Regions from separate parts of the Pseudoalteromonas sp. SG41-1 genome, predicted to be linked through region 1. Evidence: predicted binding sites of a transcription regulator. Region 1 holds the regulator's gene; each other region holds the start of a gene.

The links. The regulator sigma-54, encoded in region 1, starts transcription at its own class of promoters, with help from an activator protein. The targets are predictions, from matches to a motif close to GTTGGCACGNNNNTNGNNT.
Region 2: a site for sigma-54 is predicted at 1,405-1,423, ahead of H5203_RS02110 (diacylglycerol kinase family protein). Genes of this name have one in related genera too.
Region 3: a site for sigma-54 is predicted at 1,423-1,441, ahead of H5203_RS04560 (YggN family protein). Genes of this name have one in related genera too.
Region 4: a site for sigma-54 is predicted at 1,413-1,431, ahead of H5203_RS17340 (TorF family putative porin). Genes of this name have one in related genera too.

Annotation. Positions count from the first base shown of each region.
Region 1 is NZ_JACJFL010000063.1:14,294-17,507, reverse strand. Features, by position in the region: gene rapZ (RNase adapter RapZ) at 1-43, opposite strand, end outside; gene ptsN (PTS IIA-like nitrogen regulatory protein PtsN) at 232-684, opposite strand; gene hpf (ribosome hibernation promoting factor) at 689-976, opposite strand; gene H5203_RS20865 (RNA polymerase factor sigma-54) at 1,005-2,501, opposite strand; gene lptB (LPS export ABC transporter ATP-binding protein) at 2,568-3,214, opposite strand, start outside.
Region 2 is NZ_JACJFL010000002.1:117,170-120,383, reverse strand. Features, by position in the region: gene H5203_RS02110 (diacylglycerol kinase family protein) at 1-1,367, opposite strand, end outside; gene H5203_RS02105 (branched-chain amino acid aminotransferase) at 1,642-2,643, opposite strand; gene H5203_RS02100 (sigma-70 family RNA polymerase sigma factor) at 3,006-3,214, shown strand, end outside.
Region 3 is NZ_JACJFL010000004.1:31,248-34,461, forward strand. Features, by position in the region: gene H5203_RS04545 (LysR family transcriptional regulator) at 1-268, shown strand, start outside; gene H5203_RS04550 (glutathione peroxidase) at 364-855, shown strand; gene H5203_RS04555 (PA3496 family putative envelope integrity protein) at 905-1,093, opposite strand; gene H5203_RS04560 (YggN family protein) at 1,500-2,297, shown strand; gene H5203_RS04565 (PLP-dependent aminotransferase family protein) at 2,381-3,214, opposite strand, start outside.
Region 4 is NZ_JACJFL010000039.1:12,063-15,276, reverse strand. Features, by position in the region: gene H5203_RS17345 (aldo/keto reductase family oxidoreductase) at 1-500, shown strand, start outside; gene H5203_RS17340 (TorF family putative porin) at 635-1,312, opposite strand; gene H5203_RS17335 (hypothetical protein) at 1,602-2,765, opposite strand; gene H5203_RS17330 (helix-turn-helix transcriptional regulator) at 2,914-3,114, opposite strand; gene H5203_RS17325 (hypothetical protein) at 3,123-3,214, opposite strand, start outside.

The DNA.
Region 1 (3,214 bases):
ATTTACCTGAGCCAGAACGCCCACTGATGATGATTAACTCCATGTAAATTCTCCTTCATTTAATACCAATTTTATTAAAAACATGCTCATTCTTGCTTGTTAAATAACCCACTAACTTTGTTTAAAATTATTTATATAGAACAACTATATCTCATAATTTCCACCTTGTTCTAGAGCTATTTTCCTGTTGCAATAATTACTCTCTAATTCAATACAATACAATTGGTATGACTACGACTGAGCTGCAATTACATGATACAAATCTTGGTCTGTTTTTGCGCTACGTAGTTGTTTACAAAAATCTTTGTTATTGAGTTTATCAGCAATTGTGGCTAACGTCTTCAAATGAAGTTGGCTGTCACCATCTGGTACGATGAGGGCTACAAATATATCAACTGGGCGATTATCAATCGCATCAAAATCAACCGGTGATTCACTCACTAAAATTATTGCTAGCGGGTTTTCAACACCACTCATACGGCCATGAGGGATAGCAATACCACGACCAATACCGGTACTACCTAGTTTCTCTCTCGATAGTAGTGCGTTGAGGATTTCTTGTTGTGATAGCTGAGGGAGCTGTTCATGAGCCAATTGGCTTATAAATTCAATGATCCGTTTTTTGCTATTAAAAAGGACCGCAGCTTTACTGCAGTCCTGACAAATAAGTGAGCTTAATTTCATAGTGTTAGTGTCGAGCGTGCTTCTCTTTGTGTTTAATTACTTGACGATCAAGTTTATCGATTAGTCCGTCAATAGCTGCATACATGTCTTGGTGCTCAGTCGAGGCAAATAATTCAGCGCCACTGACATGTAATGTGGCCTCTGCTTTTTGGCTTAGTTTTTCTACATCAAGAATAACATGGACATTATTGATATGATCAAAATGCCTTTCAAGCTTGGCAAACTTATTGTTTACATAGTCTCTTAATGAATCAGTAATTTCTACGTGACGACCAGTTAAATTTAGTTGCATAAGCATTTTCCTCTTGTGATTTTACGCCTTAAATCAAACTTTTACGTTGATTTGACGGTGGAATAGCCAGCGACTCGCGGTATTTTGCAATAGTCCGTCTAGCTACTTTGATACCTTGCTCTGCCAATATATCTGCAATCTTACTATCACTCAATGGTTTCGCTGAGTTTTCTGCACTGATCAATTTTCTGATCAATGCTCGAATAGCTGTCGAAGAGCATTCGCCGCCGTTCTCAGTGCTTACATGACTTGAGAAAAAATACTTTAACTCAAAAATACCACGGGGGGTATGCATGTACTTTTGTGTCGTTACGCGAGATATTGTTGATTCGTGCATCTCAACCATTTCAGCAACGTCGTTTAGTACCATAGGTCGCATTGCTTCAGGGCCATGCTCAAAGAATCCCTGCTGTTGTTTTACAATGCAGTTAGTTACTTTGAGTAACGTCTCGTTACGACTTTCTAGGCTTTTAATAAACCATTTAGCTTCTTGCAAATGCGAACGTATAAATTGGCTGTCAGTGCTTGATTTTACTGAGCGTGACATTGCCGCATATTGGCTGTTCACTCTAATTTTTGGCATGCTGTCTGGATTAAGTTCAACCACCCAGCGACCTTTAATTTTTTTCACCGAAACATCAGGTATAACATACTCTGATTCTTCGCGTACTATAGTATCCGCAGGCTTTGGATTAAGGCTGTGGATCAGTGTCATTACTTCTTTCAGCTCATCTTCTTTAAGCTTAGTCTTTTTCATCAAAGTGCGATAGTCACGACTAGCTAATAAATCGATATGATCAGTTAAAATCATTTTAGTCTCGCTAATCCAAGGAGTTGCAGGATCAAATTGATTTAATTGAATACATAAACATTCTTGTAGGCTGCGCGCAGCAATACCAACAGGGTCAAATAACTGAATGCGTTTTAACACTGCTTGCACTTCGTCTAGTTCGATTTCTTCTTCGTTATTACCTTGATTTAAGCTCTCTGCGATGTCTTCGCAGCTCAAGGTTAAAATACCTGAATCGTCAACAGCTTCAACAATCGCAATGGCAATAGCTTCATCGGTTGGACTAAAAGGTGTGAGCTGTAATTGCCACATCAGATATTCGTGCAGGGTTTCAGTTGAAGCACCTTGATAAATTGACTCATCTTCAGGCATTGGGCCGGATGACGTATTTGGCGCAGCACTCATGTATTCGTCCCAGGTGACGTCCATAGCCATTTCGTCACTTAAAGTCTCTTTGCTTAATGCTTCGCTACTTTCTTGTTCATATTCGCTGGGCTTGTCGTCTGCTGATGCACTAACGGTTAAGTCATCGTTGTCTTGTTTTTGTTCGTTTTTACCAGCCGTGTCGTCTGAATATTCATGCTCTTCTAGCTCTAACAATGGATTGCTGTCGAGTGCTTCTTGAATTTCTTGCTGGAGATCCAATGTACTGAGTTGCAATAAGCGAATTGCTTGTTGCAGCTGTGGTGTCATTGTAAGTTGCTGGCCCATGCGCAGCTGGAGTGATTGCCTCATGTATCTCTAACAATCCTTTTATTGTTATCATCGTTAAGTCTAGCAGATACTTAGCCGAGCGTGGCTTTATAGCCTAAATTGCTCGCCCAGGTAAACATCGCGGACTGTTTGGTCGGCAAGTACATGCTCAGGGGTACCTGATGCAATTAACTCCCCATGAGAAACTATGTAGGCTTTTTCACAAACATCAAGGGTTTCTCGTACATTGTGGTCGGTAATAAGTACGCCAATACCACGGTTTTTAAGGTGTTCAATAATCTTCTTTATATCTAACACTGAAATAGGATCAACGCCAGCAAAAGGCTCATCAAGTAAGATAAATTTTGGATTTGCGGCTAAAGCGCGTGCAATTTCAACTCGACGACGTTCACCACCAGATAATGCCATACCTTGGCTGTCGCGAATATGTTGAATGCTAAACTCATCAAGTAAGCTGTCTAGTGCTTCTTCTCTGGCTTGTTTATTCAGCTCTTTACGAGTTTCTAAAATAGCCATCAGGTTTTGATAAACAGTTAACTTACGAAAGATGGATGATTCTTGTGGTAAGTAGCCAATCCCTAACCGTGCGCGACTGTGCATTGGGAGTAAAGTGATGTCATTATCATCAATACTTATTTTACCTTTGTCGCTAGGTACTAAACCCACAATCATATAAAAAGTGGTGGTTTTACCTGCGCCATTAGGACCCAGTAAGCCAACAATGCTGCCTGCGC
Region 2 (3,214 bases), on a different contig from region 1:
CCATCATAGTGATCAGGCTGTCCCCCACCTTGCGCTAGTAAAGTAGTAAAAGGTGCAGCATTAGCGACAATTAAACTATTGGTATGTATTTGCTGCGGCTCGTTATCATCTAGCTGTACTGTGAAATCTTGGGCTTTTTGTTCGCCTAAAGCTTGCCAGAAGCCCTGTAAATATGCGAACTGACCAAGCTCGTTTTTAGTATCCCGATCGGCTTTTTCAATCATGTGTTGTTCAAAGCCAATCCCTGCTAACAGCAGCATTAACTCACCATTGCAATATGCTGTATCCATTTGCTTGGTTTGCCCTTCAATAATCAAATCACATGCTACTTCCACAGGGATCAACTTTGACTTAATTCCCATTAAAACATGTGCTAGAGCATTGGCCGTGCCAAATGGGATAATACCTAATTTACAGTCTGTGTTTACCAAAACACTTGCCACTTCTGCCACTGTGCCATCGCCTCCGCAGGCGATGATCATATCTGGCTTATCAGCTATCGCTTGTTTGGCCAACACAATCCCATTTTTCTCGACTGATGTGATCATCACTTTTAAGTTATAATAAGCAGATAAACGCGCAACAATTAAATGCTCTTTTTGCTGCCATAACTTAGTGCCGGAAACTGGATTAGCAATTAATACCGCTTTATTTTTGATTAATAACTCACCCTTTCTATGGCGTTTAACTAGTTGACGTAGTTGGTGTTTATTTAAATTAGCGGTTTCGCGTGTTTCTTTTATTTGCGCAAGCACTTGATGTACATCAGCCTCCTTATTTTGACTGAGTAAATAAGCCGCCATCACAAACACCGATCGACCACGACCCAACGCACAATGCACCACCACTCGACGATTATCTTTAATATGATGGGCAATCCAGTTAATCGCTTGATTAAGCTGCGAACGTGTTGGGACTCGATGATCAAGCACAGGGATATTTAAATAGTTTATGTTTTCTTGTGTTGATGACCATTCAAGTCCATCAAATTCACAGGTTACATCTAAAATCGCGGTAATACCGTTATCTTTTAAAGTATCTATATCTGAAGGGAATAACCGACAGGCTAAAAATAAGTGTTCGTTAATTTGTTGTAATGGCGGTACTTTATCGTGCTTTCGGCTCCACGCGTTATAAACTTGTGCCCCCAATAAAAAAGGTATGAAAGCCCAACGAATGTAAAACGGGATAACACCGTTTTCTCGTTTACGAAAAATTTTTGCAATATTAAAAAAATAGGCACCGCTTACCAGTAATAAAGATAAAGCCGTCCAATAGAATAGCAGCGAAAAATAGCTAGGACTAACCTGCCACCCCATAATGATAAATACAATTGCCAATAATAAGTAACTTATTGCGGCCCACATAAACGCTCCTTTTGTCGTTAGTTATACCCAAATAGAAATGCAATCTATGCGCCACTAATAAAATTTCACAGAAATAAATATTCATATATATTTCATAGCATTAAGATATCAACTGATTAGTTTAGTGATACTTCCTGTGTTTACATACGTTATTTTTACACACCTTTGCAGCTAACTTACACAGTTGAAAGTATAGATTATTAAATAACTTAGACCATAAAAAAGCCTAGGTTATAAATAACCTAGGCTTTTTATAAAAACATATCGTTTAACTTTACACGTCGATTTTGGTTAACCAGCCATGGGTGTCTGGTGCTTTACCCCATTGAATATCGTTAAGGGCTTGGCGCAAACGCATTGTCGTTGGCCCTGCTTCACCACTGCCCACTTTGTATTCTTTATCATTATGAATAAAAGTACCCACTGGGGTTAATACCGCAGCAGTGCCAGATAAAGCAGCTTCAGTACCCGGTTTTGCAGCACGCTCAAGTAATTCAGTGACTGTAAAATTGCGCTCGGATACTGTCATACCTAAATTTTTAGCGATGGTTAAAATACTGCTGCGCGTCACGCCATGTAAAAAGGTGCTGTCTAGCGCTTTAGTAATAATTTCATTACCATCAATTAAAATAAAGTTTGCGGCACCAGTTTCTTGTACATCACCGCCTGGACAGAATAGAATTTGGTCGGCTTGATGTTGCAAGCGTGCTGCCGTAATGGGTGCTAATGCGCTAGCGTAGTTACCACCGCTTTTGATCATACCCATGTGTGGGGCACAGCGCATACCATCTTCTTCTAACAATACTCGCAGCGCAGTCGCGCCACCAGCAAAGTAATCACCAACAGGTGATAATAGCACATACAATAATGAACTTAATGACGGCACAGCCGCTTTACCAATTGCAGCTTCAGTACCGATATGAGTTGGACGAATATACATAGAGCCCGGTGGTAACGGCGTTTCATCAGCATATTGGCGAACAATATCAATGATCATTTTTTCAAGCATGGCTCCATCAACTTCAGGTAAACTTAATAAATGCGAGCTTTGTTTCATGCGGGCAATGTTAGCGTCCATACGGAAAATATAAACTGAGCCGTCTTCATGGCGAAATGCTTTTAACCCCTCAAAACATGTACTTGAATAGTGAAGAACATGTGCACCAGCATGAAGTTCAATTTTATCTGACGGAACAACAGAGCTTTCGCTCCAAGCGTTATCAGTAAAACGTGCTTGAATCATCTGCGGCATAAATACGGTACCGAATGCGGCCATTTTAATCTCTCTTATGTGGTCTACTTTTACCCCATTGTATGACATTCATGCACCGTTTAACCATAACTAAAACAAGGCATTTATTGTAAGCAACGGGATTTTTTTGCAATTTGGTAAAATTTCAATTTTGTCAGCCATATTGTTTTACTTAAAAGAGTCATTAATCACTTCAAAACTTCGATTGTAAAACCTTGCTACCAAATAGCCGACGGAGCTTCTCAACTTGATAAGCCGTATTTTGCTGCTAGGCTAACTGGTGGAAAAGCATGAAAATAATAGTAAGCACCCATCATTTAGTTGGTTTTTTGCATCCAATTTACATCCTGAAACGTTTACCAACTGACAATAAAAATAGGAACTTTATGGAAACCGACGAATTATTACCTCTACTAAGTGCAACCGCACAGGGCAATAAACAGGCATTTGCTAAATTGTATAATGCCACAAGTGCAAAGCTGTTTGCGATCAGCTTAAAAATGTTAAGCAATCGTGCACATGCTGAAGAAGCGCTACAAGATGCATTTGTGAAAATTTGGCACAATGCATCTGATTATCAAGTAACTAAAGGCAC
Region 3 (3,214 bases), on a different contig from region 1:
TATTAAAGAGGTAAAAGTTGCCGGCAACTGGCGCAGTAACCATCCGCGCGCACTATTATCTGCGACATTAGCAGGCTTAGGCATTGCCCATTTAGCCACTGATATTGTTGATAAGTATATTGAAAACGGGCAACTAATTACCTTACTTGATGAGTTTCAGGTAACAGACAATGCCTCTTGGTTAGTGTATCCACGTAAAGATTTAATGCCATACAGAGTGCGATTATTGATTGAACATTTACTCAAAAGCTTTAATCATGCAAGTTAAAATAAAATGGTCTATGCAATGTGATGATAATTTAAGCTGTATGTCTATCACAACTCAGGATAGAATTTAACAAACAACAATAACTAGAGAGCAACATGAACGACTTCTATCAACTTTCAGCCAGCAATTTGCAAGGCCAAAGCATTGATTTTTCAGATTTCGCAGGCAAAGTTGTGTTAATTGTCAACACTGCCAGTAAATGTGGCTTCACTCCACAGTACGAAGGTTTACAACAATTACATGCAAAATACGCTGATCAAGGGTTAGTAATTATTGGTTTTCCGTGCAATCAATTCGGCAAACAAGAGCCTGACGGCGCAAAAGAAATAGCGCAAGGTTGTTTAATTAACTACGGTGTTGATTTTGTGATGATGAGTAAAATTGATGTTAATGGCGAAAACGCCCACCCCGTATTCAGGCATTTAAAATCAGCATTACCTGGATTTTTAACCCGCAAAATAAAATGGAATTTTACTAAGTTTTTAGTTGGCCGTGACGGCGAGGCAATTAAACGCTTTGCACCATTTACCAAACCGCAGCAAATCGAAGGTGCTATTATCAAAGCCCTTAAAAGCAGTAATATCTAAACTCTAAAAGCAATAAAGAGGCAAATTGCCTCTTTATTTAAATTATCTCTTAGTCGTTTAAATACTCATCTAAGTCATCATCGCCCAAGTTTTTACGCAAGCGTTTTTGCTCAAGGTAGTCTTCCAACTTTTTCTTAACCTTTTGCTTATTCTTGTCGTGTTGATTACGCCCGACCATTTCGTACTCGTCTTCAACAAAATCGTCATCTAGCGCATCGTAACTAAATGTCTTACCCACAACCCACTCCATAAAGTGTTTGAGACCAATTAAGGATTTTTATCACTATCATTGGTAAATTAAAAATGTTCAGCACTATTTCACCGTATGAAAAAGCACCAAAATAAAGCCATAACGCGATTCTAAAATAGTGTTATGTCGATATTGTGAATAAATAGCGCTAAATTTGAGTTCTGGAAAGTGAGAGTTTTTTATCGAAACGATAAGTATATTTTATGTATCAATGTAAATTAGTCAAAATGACTAAAAAATGGCTTTTTTATAACCTCCTAATACAATTTAAAAATAGCAAAAAACAATTAACCCTTTGTTTTTATTTACTAATAATTATTGGCACTAAACTTGATATGTATTAAATACGTTAAATACGTACTGGTCATAATCAACAAATTAGCAGGAAATAAAAATGAAAAAATTACTATTAATAAGTTCTTTATTCATTGCCACAGGGGCAATGGCACACAATGACAATGAGACGAATATTTCTTTTAGCGGCGACACATGTGACGTTGAATTTAAAAATGATGTGCGTATTAAGCCAAATGAATTAGAAATTTTTACAGCTGATAACCACACTATGACTTTTATAAATAGTGGCGAGTTAATGATTGATGGCCAAACTTTGACACTCAACAGTCAACAACACCAAGCTATCAGTAATTATTCAGACAGTCTGCGTAGCCAATTACCAGAAGTCGCGAACATTGCTCTTGAAGGCGTTAAAATTGCCGGGGTCGCCATTGAAGAAGTCGCCAATGCATTTAATATCGATGGCCTAGATAGCATTAATGAATTAATGGCTGATATTCAGGTAGAAGTACAAAACACCTTTTACCAACAAGGCGCTTTTGTAATGGGCCAACAAAGCTTTAGCCAATTTGGCGAAAACTTTGAAAGCCAATTTGATGAGCAAATAGAAAGCGCTGTACAAGCTGCGATGATGCAATCGATGGGTAGTATTTTAATGGCTGTAGGTTCAGAACTAATGGGCTCTGGTGGCGATATGCAAGCCTTTGAACAACGCATGGAAAATATGGGAGCTGAAATTGAAGCCAAAGTTGAGCAACAAGCTAACCAACTTGAAAAACGCGCTGATGCACTGTGCGGTAATTTTTCAACCATTGCTGATCAAGAGCAACAATTAGTTAAACTAGTTCCAGAATTGAAAGACTACCAATTATTTAGTTATAAACAAAATAACTAACTTGAACTCAGGTTCTAAACGCTAAAAGTTTGATATCCCTTTAGCAGCACTCTTTTTTAAAGGTGCTGCTTTTTTATGCCATGCTATTTCTTCGCTAAATGCACTAACTCACCTAGCTTTATAATAGCTTGTTCAATTTTTTCACCCCATGGCAAACCATAACTTAATCGAATACAACTGCGATATTTATTAGTGGCTGAAAAAATATAGCCCGGAGTAATGCTAATGCCACTTTCTAATGCCAGTTGAAATAGTTTTACACTATCGTAAGCCGCACCTAAATCAATCCAGATCACACATCCGCCTTGCGGATCGCTGATCCTAGCGGTACTCGGAAAGGCCTGTTGTAAACACCAAATCATTCGTTCTTTATTAGAACGTAGACGCTGTCGCAGTAGTTTTATATTACGATCATAATCACCACTAACTATAAATTCATATAACGTCCATTGATTGATCAATGAAGTAGAACAACTCAATGCACGCTTATAGCGACGCGCTTTGGCAGCAAACTTTCCGGCAATCAACCAGCCAACACGATAACTCGGCGCCGCAGTTTTAGAAAACGATGCACAGGTTAATACCAACCCTTTTGTTGAGTAAGCCTGAGCGGGTGTACCGCGCTGCGGGGTAAAATGTAAATCACCATACACATCATCTTCAATTAGCACCACATCTTGAGATTCCAATAACTCTACTAATTGTTTACGCTTATGATCAGGCATAAAACTACCCACAGGATTATTGATCGAAGTAGAGAACACACAGGCTTTAATATCGTGATCATGTAAAGCCTGGCTCAGATCATCAAGCCAGATCCCATCATCAGGACACAGCGGGATCTCGAGCGCCTTGAGGCCCAGACTTTCGATCAATTCAATGATACCAAAATAACAAGGTGACTCGATCGCCACCAC
Region 4 (3,214 bases), on a different contig from region 1:
ATGCAGACGAAGTAGCTGAGGCATTCACTACTCTTAAGCAAAATGGTGATGTACTCGATTTTGGTGTATCAAACTTTACGCCATCACAACTAAGTTTATTGCAGTCGCGTCTTGATTTTGAATTGGTGACCAATCAAATTGAATTTTCACCGTATGAAATGCAAGCACTTGATGATGGTAGTTTAGACCAATGTCAGTTACTTGATATTAAACCTATGTGTTGGTCACCTTTGGCTGGCGGTCGCATTTTTGCAGAAAATGATGAAAAAGCGATTCGCCTGCGTCATGTACTCGAACAAGTCGGCAGCGAAATTGGTGCAAGTTCTATTGATCAAGTGGTTTACGCGTGGTTATTAATGCACCCAAGTTCCCCATCAGTGGTACTGGGCACTGGCAACATTGAGCGTGTTAAATCGGCTGTTGCCGCTAAGCAGTTAAAACTCAGTCGTGAACAATGGTATCGTATTTGGCAAGGTTCAACAGGGCACAGTGTGCCATAGGAGTTTTAAGCTATAAGCAGTCTGAGTTTAGGGTAAGTCTTGACATTAAATCTGAACTTAGTCGCTTTTACCGCTTACCAAGATCGAGAAAGGGCCTTACGGCCCTTAGTGTTGCAGCAAGTAACACATTCTTTTTATAGGCTAAAGTCCATTGAAAAAGCAACGTAAGCCTTAATATCACTGTCATCCATATCGGTATCAGATAGACCAAAAGTGAAGCCATCTTTAGAGATAGATACGCCGTAGTCGATGATATCGTCATCACCAATAAAATCACCAGAGTAGTGACCTAAGTGTAAAGCCATTTCAGTGCCATTAGTACCAACAGCAAAACCGTAATCTGCAGTCAGGTATAGCGAATCACCAAAGTCTGTGCCATCACCGCTTGCGGCTGAAGTTGCAAGAACTGATGCGCCAAAGCTAAAGCCACCCATACTGATGCTACCGTAAATTTCAGAAAAATCAGCGTCTGCGCCAGAAGCTGCATCAGGGTAAGCGTAATAGATGTAGCCAACGTCGTAGCTCATATTTTCATTAATATCGCCACCAAAACCAGCATAGAGATCAAGCTCGTAGGTCATTTCATCGGCCCAGCTTGCATTTGAAGCCCAAGTACCAGCATAAAAACCTGATTCGTTGGCATAATCAATACCACCTGAAATTGCAGCATCACCACCGGTTTGTTCTTGACCACGCCATAAGTAGTTTGAAGTTGCTGCGGCATTGGCTGTTACTTCTGCATATGCTGCTGTAGATGTTGCACCCATGAGTACAAGTGTGCTGATCGCAATTGCTGATTTTAGTTTTAACATGTTTGGTATCCTGTTGTTATGCTGATTTTTTGGCTCGCAATTATTAATTAGATTGCAGTCTATAATTGCGGATCCTATTTTTAGTTGTCTACCAGGATAATTGCACTGCTTGTGCCAAGTTAAATGAAAAGCAATAATTTATATTTAAATTACTTTATAAACAACGATATAAATATTTATAGTGAAAGGAGGAGATTGTTTTTTACGAAGCCTGCGCACTTTATTGGTGCGTAAAAAAACCCGCATGCACAACTCAGTTGCAGCGGGTTTTTGTATTTTTTACTGTGGTTTAACCAAAAATAGTACGCATTAGGCTGATTGTTTCGTTCACGCCACGGCCTTTTTGTACTTCGCTGATAATTGAATCACGCTTTGCGCGAATATGCTCAGGCATATCGTCAGCAGCAAGTGCGCGATCAACAAGTATTTCAGCAGACTCTTTACCACGACGCACTTTTCTAGTGCCAGTGGTTGTTGTACGCTTTGGTTTACTCAATAACTTGATGTAGTTAGAGTTTTCAGGCGTGTTTTTGTCCGCGTGGTAGAAGAAGCACGGAATTAACGCTTTGATTGCAACAAGTTGTTGATCCAGCTCGCTGTCACCACTTGCCATTTTAAACCAAGACATACCATGAACTGCTTGGACAATATCCTGCCAATAACGCGCAAAGTCACGATTATTTAATTTAGTAATAGCCAATGCTGAACAAAGTGCATCTAAACGGGTGTTATTAATTGGTGTAAAAACATCTGGGCGGCGCATTGCTAATAGACGAGTTGCCGGTGCAAGCGTTGGCTTTTCATTGCTATCAGTAAAGGCTTTTAAATATTTGACCACAAATTCTTGGTAATCAGCTTCAGTTACTTCACCTTCTAAAGGTATATGTGCTAATGCTTCATCAAATAATGCAGGCAGGTCGGCAAGCATTTGATGAAAAGCTTTGGCGCTTTTAGTAGAGCTAAACCATTCAACATCAAAATTATAACTACTTGGATCCAGTGCAGAAGTATGTTTGCCACTAAATGCTAATAAATCTTCAGGGATCATCTCTTTCAGTGATTGCTCGCGAATACCAGCTATATAGTTGGCAAGGCGTAACTGTTCATCAAGGGCTAACACATCTTTATGTTGCTCTATAAATACACTAACTACAGGCCAAGGCGCTACGCGTAATGTTTTCAATTGTAAGAAGCTAATTGCTGAAACTAATAAGTCATTAAGCTTTTTTAAAATTGGTAATTGATTGGTTTCGAGTAAGTCATGATTAATACGGTCACGGCTAGCATTAAGTAGTTCATAGCACCAACCTAAGAAGTCTTCAGGATGATTTTCTATTTTCACCGCCATCAGGTTTAAGCTGATTTCAGAAGCCTGCTTTAGAATATTTTGATAAATATGGCCTTCTTGTTCGCCTAATGCCATTTGTGAAGGTGAAATGAGCAATTTTTTCATGCCTGATGGTACTCCGGTTAAATACATTTTTCAGTTGTTTAATTTTAGCGCAAAACGTCTTAAAACAACAGGGCTGTGCATCATACCGGAGAATACAGGGGATGCAATCTTGATAAGTTAAATCTGCACAAGATTGCATTTAAAGGGGTTAATCTGCTTCTTCAAGTGAAAATAACTGCTCCACAGTAGTTTCAAACTGCCGAGCTATCTTCAATGCAATGATCACTGAAGGTGTAAAGCGTGATGTTTCGACCGTGCTGATTGTTTTGCGTGAAACGGCGATAGCATCGGCTAGCTCTTGCTGTGAAAGCCCAGCGGCTTTGCGAAATTCAGCTATATGGTTTTGCACATTATCTCCTAATCACGGCTTTGCCAAAAAATTGAAAAGCCATATACCAAACTCATAACAGCTAAGTAAAAGGTGGCCATGGTACTGTGTGTTACATCAA